Regions from separate parts of the Paenibacillus sp. FSL R5-0470 genome, predicted to be linked through region 2. Evidence: predicted binding sites of a transcription regulator. Region 2 holds the regulator's gene; the other holds the start of a gene.
What was found. The regulator CtsR, encoded in region 2, represses protease genes until heat stress. The targets are predictions, from matches to a motif close to ATGGTCAATAAAGGTCAAACA.

Region 1 (4,217 bases), 820 kb from region 2:
TTAATAAACTGGAAAGGAGTGGTAAAACAAGATGATGAATATTTCAAAAGAAACAGTACGCAAATGGGGCATAGGTTTGATGTCGGCGGGATTATTGCTTGGTGGAGCATTGCTGCCTAGTGATAAGGGTTATGCAGCGTCTGATCAGACGAAGAGCAAGGCTATTGCTGCAAGTATAGCTTTAAAGGCGAACGGGGTAATTTCTCAGCAGACAGGTATTTTGCAGGAAGGGAAGGTCTGGATTCCGATTACCTTTATGCGTGATGTGCTGCAATTACCTCTAACTTATGATAAAAACGAAAATGCATACACGATCGGAAAGGGAACGACTAAGGCCAAGTTGCTGTTATCAAGCTATGGTACTTCAATTTGGGTGAACAATTATTACATTCGAGAGTATGAAGGAAAGCTAATAAACAATCGGCTCTATGTTCCATCAGGTCTGTTAAATGATTATTTGGGCTATAAAGTGGATTGGAGTCGGGGCTCTAGTAGGTTGAATGTGGTGAATAGATCACAGAATGCGTTGATAGTAACCACGGAGACCTATGCTAAGGATCGGAAAGAGGCTTTGATCCAGCTTGATTATCCGAAGTTTAGTGGATTAAGCAATTCCAATGCACAGCAGGCCATGAATGATATTTTGAAAGAAAGTGCCATGAAATTCGCTGCAGGCGCAGAGAAGGATATCTCGAATCTATCTGGGTCAGAGCCTAAGTATACTTATGATATAGATTATGTGGTGACCTACAATCAGGATGGTGTGATCAGCTTAGTGATGTCACAGTATAGCGATACGGGCGGCGCTCATGGTATGACCAATCGGGAGGCTTTTACCTTTTCGCTCAAGGATGGCAAACGTCTACTGTTGGGCGACCTGTTCGGAGCTAACCCAAACTACAAAAAAGAGTTGAATGCTAAGTTGAACAAGCTAGTAAAAGCGGAGGAAAGTTATTTGGGAGGATTCAACGGATTGAATACGGAAAAGTATTTTTATCTGAAGGATGATCAGGTCGTTCTGTTCTTCCAATTGTATGAATACACAGCTTATGCTGCGGGGTTCCCGGAATATCCCTTTACTTTCAAAGAATTGTTGCCGGAAGGCGGTAGCCCATTTGCTGCTGTAAAATAAATAGAGAAGTCGTACCCGCTAGTGTCACCACTGGACATCTCCCCCTTACCAGAATCACCTCGAATTCATATGCTAAATGGAGTAACTAGTTTATGAACGGGGGAGAGCTATGAGCTATCAATACACTGCAATTGGCGATTCCTTGACGACTGGATTTGGCGCTCTGCCAGGGAACGGTTTTGTACCGGTGTACCGTAGAATGGCGGAAGGGAGACTGCGTTCTAATGTAGCCTCTACGAATTTGGGCGTGAATGGATTGACTACTTCTGAACTGGAACAGCGGCTGCGGGGGAGTGCAATGACTCGCGAAGCCATTCGAGCAGCCGACATCATCACTCTATCCATCGGTGGCAACGATTTAATCCATGCTGCGAAGGCTGCAGCTAGACAACCTGAAAATTTATCTAAAGAGCTGCGAAGATCATTGCAAGAATGCAAACAAAATTTTGCTGCAATTATGAGTATCCTCTTCCAATTGAAGACGGGAACGCGTAGACCTTTTATCATTCGGATTGTGGGACTGTATAATCCTTATCCTCAGGTAGTGGGTGCTACAGAGTGGGTGCGGCAGTTTAACCGCTATGCCTCACAGTACAGTAGCCGAGTATGTGGGTTTGCTTCTATCTATAGTGAGTTTGCAGGAAATGAGAGAGGGCTATTATCGATTGACCACTTACATCCGAATGGCCGAGGCTACCGTGTGATTGCTGAGAAACTCGATGCGCTTGGATATGGCGGTTTGATTTAACTGAGATTCGTATGAAGTGGTGGTCTGAAAAGTAAAGAGGCTGTGCGCTAACCATCAAGTGGATAGGGCACAGCCTCTTTGTGTTGTTTTATAGCTTACACACCGCTAGGCAGTGTTTTCTCGATGACTTTATCAACGATACCGTAAGTTGCCGCATCTGCAGCAGTCATGAAGTAATCACGATCTGTATCCTTCTCAATACGTTCTAGCGGTTGACCCGTACGTTCTGCAAGAATACGATTCAACTTATCACGCAATTTGAGGATACGACGGGCACGGATTTCGATATCCGTTGCTTGACCTTGAGCACCACCCAGAGGTTGGTGAATCATGATCTCACTGTTAGGCAGTGCGAAGCGTTTGCCTTTAGCGCCAGCGTTAAGTAGGAAAGCTCCCATAGAAGCTGCCATACCCACACAGATGGTGGAAACGTCCGGTTTAATGTACTGCATTGTATCAAAAATAGCCATACCTGCAGTAATGGAACCGCCGGGGCTATTCACATAAAGGTGAATGTCCTTCTCCGGATCTTCGGCAGCCAAGAACAGCATTTGTGCGATGATAGAATTGGCTACCACGTCATTAACCTCCGTTCCAAGGAAAATGATGCGGTCCTTCAGCAGGCGGGAATAGATGTCATAAGCGCGCTCACCGCGGTTGCTCTGTTCTACTACCATAGGAATATAACTCACGTGGAAAACCTCCTTGATATTGGTTCTTCAAATGTATTCATTTTTACTCTTGCCGTATTACCCACATGATAAACAAATTCAAACAAAAAGTCAAAGAAAGTCAAACTTATATTCAAAAAAAAGAGCCGACACGCGGCTCTTTGGTTAAGTAGTAGTATAGGCACTACTAAATTATGTACAAAAGTGAAATTAATGGCGCGCCCGCCAAGAATCGAACTTGGATCTCAGGCTTCGGAGGCCTACGTCATATCCATTGGACCACGGGCGCAACAAAAATGATTATAATACAATTTCTGTGCAATTGCAATGAATTAATAATACTGTACTCAGGCTCTATCCCTTGTCTTCAAGGTGGACAAGCGTACATTGTGTTTCACTCAGCTAAAGAATCTGGATTGTTAATGACAGGTTTTTTGGAGCAGAACCTCTTTCCCAATCTTATAAATGTATAAGAAGACAAGCGCTTGAGAATTCTACTCTCGGAAGACTTGCACTTCGAGCAATATTTGGTTAGAATATGAGTGGGACTTAAAAAGTTTACCCGGGACATTTTGAGACCATGAACAAGGGAATAGAGGAAGACGAAGTTGCAGGAGTGAAAGTATGCGTAATTTATTAGATATCCAAAAGCAGCTTCTGCCTGATCTCATGGAAACCCTTAAGAGACGGTACACGATTCTTCATCAGATCATGCTGTCCGATATAATTGGGCGCAGAACGCTTGCCGCTTCGCTTGATATGACTGAGCGGGTACTGCGTGCCGAAACGGACCTTCTGAAATCGCAAGGGCTCATTGAGATCGAGAGCGTTGGCATGCGCATTAGCGCTGCTGGGCGTAGACTGCTTGATTTACTAGAGCCGGTCGTTAAGAGCCTGTTTGGTCTGGATGAGCTGGAAGAGAAAATTCGGGCAACGTACGGTCTGGATAAAGTTATTGTGGTGCCGGGTGATTGTGAGTCATCGCCGTTCACCAAACGTGAGCTTGGCCGAGCCGGTGCAAAAGCGCTGCTCAGTGTACTTCGTACAGATGATATAGTTGCTGTCACAGGTGGATCAACGCTTGCCGACATGGCTGATCAACTGACACCGCCGTTATCCCTTTCCTATAAGAACGCTTGGTTTGTTCCGGCGCGTGGTGGATTAGGAGAGAGTATGGAGATTCAAGCCAATACGATTGCCTCAACAATGGCAAAACGGGTAGGAGCGAATTACCGGTTGCTGCATGTACCTGATTTACTTAGTGGGGATGCCTACCAGTCACTAGCACTTGACTCTAATATTGGAGAGATTGTACAAATCATCCGCAGTTCGCGTATTATTGTACATGGGATTGGGGATGCCATTGAAATGACTCGCCGCCGCAAGCTGGATGAGGCAACTGTCTCAGAAATCCAGGGTGAGGGAGCCGTGGCTGAATCCTTTGGGTATTACTTTAACGAAGATGGTCAGGTTGTCCATACGATGCTTACGATGGGACTACGTCTAGAAGATATTGTTCGGACGGAGACAGTCATCGGTATTGCTGGAGGCAAACCAAAGGCCAAAGCCATTCATGCCATGCTGCGTTTCGGGCAGGAGAATATACTCGTCACCGACGAGGCTGCTGCTGTGGAAATCGGCAAGGAAATTGATAATCAGTTACAGA
Region 2 (4,217 bases):
CAGGGCAGAGTGGTACCTATGGGTGGTATAGCAGGAGTGGCTACATGGCCCGAGAACCGCAGACAAGGACATGTGGCAAATCTTTTGTCTCATGCGCTGCATACGATGAATGAGGCAGGTCAAACGCTCTCTTTTCTACACCCGTTCTTGATTCCGTTTTATCGTAAATTTGGCTGGGAGGTTTATTGTGAATATAAGAAATACTCTATTCCAGTAGCGAAGTTTCCCAAAAAGGTTGAAGTTGAGGGCAAGGTTAAACGGGACATCAAAGATATCGAAGTATTGGATAGCCTATACAATCGATTCGCTGTCAGTTATAACGGGACACTCAAGCGCGATTTGGACTGGTGGGAGAACTCTGTTCTAGATGATGAAGGAAAGAGTGCAGTATTTTACTCCAAGAGTGGTGAACCAGAGGGATATGTGCTGTATAAGGTAGAGAACAGAGAACTGGTCATTGATGAATTTGTTTTTTTGAATGAACAAGCTCGGCAGGGGCTGTGGACATTTCTTGCGAACCATGATTCGATGGTGACCGGTGCATCCTTAAAGCTGGTGCCTTCGGATGACATGTTACCTTTCTTGCTGCCAGATCCACGTATAGGACAAGAGAATTATCCTTATTTTATGGGGCGGATTGTTAATGCCAAGTCATTCATTGAAACTTACGCCTTCAGAGGAAATAGTAGTCAAAAGAAGCATCTAATATATATCGAAGATAAGTATGCACCTTGGAATCATGGGTTATGGGCATGGAATATCTCTAATGAGGGCTCGGCTACTTTGATAAGAGTAGAAGGGGAACGGGCGGAAGCAGACTTGAGCTGTGATATAGGTACTTTGACGGCCTTGATGCTTGGATACAAACGACCAACTGAGATGGCTCGTTATGGAAGTGTCTCTGGCCACGCAGCAGCACTGGAATGGTTTGAAGAAATTATTCCACAAGCACAGACAGCTTTATTTGATCATTTTTAAAATATAAGAAAGTATAAGTTTGATGCTATACATTATCCTTATATTTCTCGCATAAACGCTTATCGTCCTAATAAGGATACCGAAGGCGTTTATACTTGACAAAAATCAGGCTCTCCCCTTCGAAAGAAGTTGGGAGAGTTCTTTATTTCCGAATACATTCGCTGAAAAAAGTGAAAAATAAGAGAATCCACTTGGAATTAGCACAGAATATGTTATAATATTAAAAAGTCAAAGAAAGTCAAAGTCAACGAAGCTTAATGACAGCGATCCGATCCTCTGAACACGTGGGATTATCCACAAATGTTTAAGTTCAATTAAAGACCATTGTCATTATGAATGCAAGTTGCAATCGGTATTATTAAGATTTAAGCACTGGAGGATGAGTGATGCGCAATATCTCTGATATTATCGAACAATATCTGAAGAATATTTTGCATGAAAGTCCCGAAGGTACGGTGGAAATCCAGCGAAATGACCTGGCGGACCAGTTCTCATGCGTACCGTCACAGATCAATTATGTCATCAGTACACGCTTTACTCTAGAAAAAGGTTATGTGGTGGAAAGTAAGCGTGGTGGTGGGGGATATATTCGTATTCAACGTTTTGAATTACCGCCTAACGTGGCACTGCATGCCCATTTAAACCATACTATAGGTGGCGGGATTGATCAGAACGCTGCTGAAGGGCTGATTTATCAGCTGGAGGAAGCTGGTTTTCTAAGTAAGCGTGAAGCGTGCCTTATGCGCGCTGCTGTTTCTCGGGAATGCCTAACGGTTAAGATTCCATACCGGGATGAGATTCGTGCCAAGATTATGAAGGCGATGTTAATCTCTTTGTTAGGCAAATAATTGTCAACCATAAGGGAGGGGCTTTCGCTTATGCAATGCCAGGAATGTGGCGTCAAGCCGGCAACACTCCACTTCACTAAGATCGTGAATGGAGAGAAGACGGAGTTTCATATTTGCGAGAGCTGTGCACGGGAGAAGGGTGAACTCATTCCCGGAACGGCTGGAGGATTCTCCATCCACAGTCTGCTCTCAGGTCTGCTTGATCTTGAAGGTGCCGGCAAGGAGAAGTCCGCTGCAACGAAGACAACGCAGAGTCTGCAATGTGAGAATTGTGGGATGACGTACTCCCAGTTTAGCAAATTAGGCCGTTTTGGCTGTAGCTCCTGTTATGAATATTTTAACAGCGCACTGGACCCGCTTTTTAAGCGAGTGCATGGCAGTACTTCACATGTAGGTAAGATTCCGAAACGTGCAGGAGCTCAGATTGTGTTTAGACGCCAAATTGATGAACTCAAGCAGGAATTACAGCAAAGTATTACACAAGAAGAATTCGAGAAAGCAGCGGAGCTGCGAGATCAGATTCGTAAACTTGAAAAAGAAATAGCACAAGAGTAAAGTCTTTGATATATAGGGGGGATATGACATGTCAAGTCTCCGATTTACTGAACAAGCGCTTAGTGATTGGATGCGTTCTGGAGGTAGTCATTCCGAGATTGTAATTAGCAGTCGTATGCGTATTGCCCGTAATCTAGAGCATCTTCCGTTCCCAATGCTGGCTTCCTTAGAGCAATCGGAAGAAGTATTAGAGCTACTGGCTCCTGTGTTTCATGAGGAAGCAGCTGCAGATTTCGGATCTTTTCAACTCCTAAAGCTTGATGAAGTGAATGAACTGGACAAAAAGGTACTGGTAGAGAAGCATCTAATCAGTCCTAACTTGGCTAATGATTCGCGCAGTGCGGCTGTCTTATTAAATGAAGATGAGTCGGTCAGTATCATGATTAACGAAGAGGACCATCTGCGAATCCAATGTCTGTTTCCTGGTCTTCAGGTCAGAGAAGCATGGGAACGTGCGACGGCGATCGATGACATATTCGAGGCAGCTGTTAATTACGCTTTTGATGATAAAAGAGGATATTTGACTAGTTGTCCCACCAATGTTGGTACGGGGCTTCGTGCCTCGGTAATGCTGCATCTACCAGCGCTTGTAATGACTCATCAGATTAATCGCATCTTGTCTGCAGTGAACCAAGTGGGATTGACTGTAAGAGGAATTTACGGTGAGGGTAGCGAAGCAGTAGGGAACATCTTTCAAATTTCTAATCAAATCACCCTCGGTCAAACGGAAAGTGAAATTATAGAGAACCTTCACAGTGTAGTTACCCAGATTATTGAGCATGAGCGAAATGCACGTGAACGGTTGCTTGTTGATTCCGCCCTGAGAATAACAGACCGAGTGAAGCGTTCTTACGGAATTTTATGTTATGCAGCTCTTATGGAGCTTAAAGAATCTGCTCAACGCCTATCTGATGTGAGACTTGGGGTTGACCTTGGCATTCTGGAAGGTCTTTCGATTTCAGTGCTTAATGAACTTAACGTTAAGACACAGCCAGGATTTCTGCAAAAGATGTTCGGCGATGAGCTGAACGCTACTGAACGAGATATGTATCGGGCAAAACTGCTCCGAGAAACACTGGGAACACAACATTAATATAGATATTTATTATTCATGGAGGTGCAGGAGATATGATGTTTGGAAGATTTACGGAACGCGCACAAAAAGTGCTAGCGCTGGCGCAGGAAGAAGCTGTTCGTTTAGGACACAACAATATTGGTACAGAACATATTTTGCTCGGACTTATTCGTGAAGGAGACGGCATTGCTGCTAAGGCATTAATAGCTTTAGGGCTAGGTCTTGAAAAAATCCAGGACGAAGTGGAGACACTGATTGGCAGAGGTCAAGAACAGCCTACGAACATTGCTTATACTCCTCGCGCTAAAAAAGTGATTGAGCTGTCGATGGACGAAGCCCGCAAATTGGGTCATACGTATGTTGGCACTGAGCATATTTTGCTTGGACTTATCCGTGAAGGGGAAGGTGTCGCGGCTCGTGTGCTTAATAACCTCGGCATCAGCTTGAACAAAGCTCGTCAACAAGTTCTTCAGCTCCTGGGAAGCAGCGAGGCTGCCTCTAGTCATAGCGGGACTCCGGCTAACGTCAGCACACCGACCCTGGATGGTCTTGCGCGCGATTTGACCGCTTATGCTAAGGAAGGTAATCTAGACCCAGTTATCGGCCGTAGTAAGGAAATTGAACGTGTTATTCAGGTACTGAGTCGTCGGACTAAGAATAACCCGGTACTGATCGGTGAACCTGGTGTTGGTAAAACAGCCATCGCTGAAGGACTTGCACAAAAGATTATCAATAATGAAATCCCAGAAACACTTCGCGAC

Region 1: the regulator CtsR is predicted to act here: its motif matches at 2,659-2,679, upstream of clpP (ATP-dependent Clp endopeptidase proteolytic subunit ClpP).

The regions. Positions count from the first base shown of each region.
Region 1 covers NZ_CP150238.1:182,896-187,112, forward strand. Annotated here, with positions in the region: gene MKY99_RS00895 (DUF4163 domain-containing protein) at 32-1,132, shown strand; gene MKY99_RS00900 (GDSL-type esterase/lipase family protein) at 1,242-1,880, shown strand; gene clpP (ATP-dependent Clp endopeptidase proteolytic subunit ClpP) at 1,976-2,572, opposite strand; tRNA gene MKY99_RS00910 (tRNA-Arg) at 2,766-2,840, opposite strand; gene MKY99_RS00915 (sugar-binding domain-containing protein) at 3,176-4,217, shown strand, end outside.
Region 2 covers NZ_CP150238.1:6,210,463-6,214,679, reverse strand. Annotated here, with positions in the region: gene MKY99_RS27710 (GNAT family N-acetyltransferase) at 1-978, shown strand, start outside; gene MKY99_RS27705 (CtsR family transcriptional regulator) at 1,365-1,826, shown strand; gene MKY99_RS27700 (UvrB/UvrC motif-containing protein) at 1,857-2,381, shown strand; gene MKY99_RS27695 (protein arginine kinase) at 2,410-3,474, shown strand; gene clpC (ATP-dependent protease ATP-binding subunit ClpC) at 3,510-4,217, shown strand, end outside.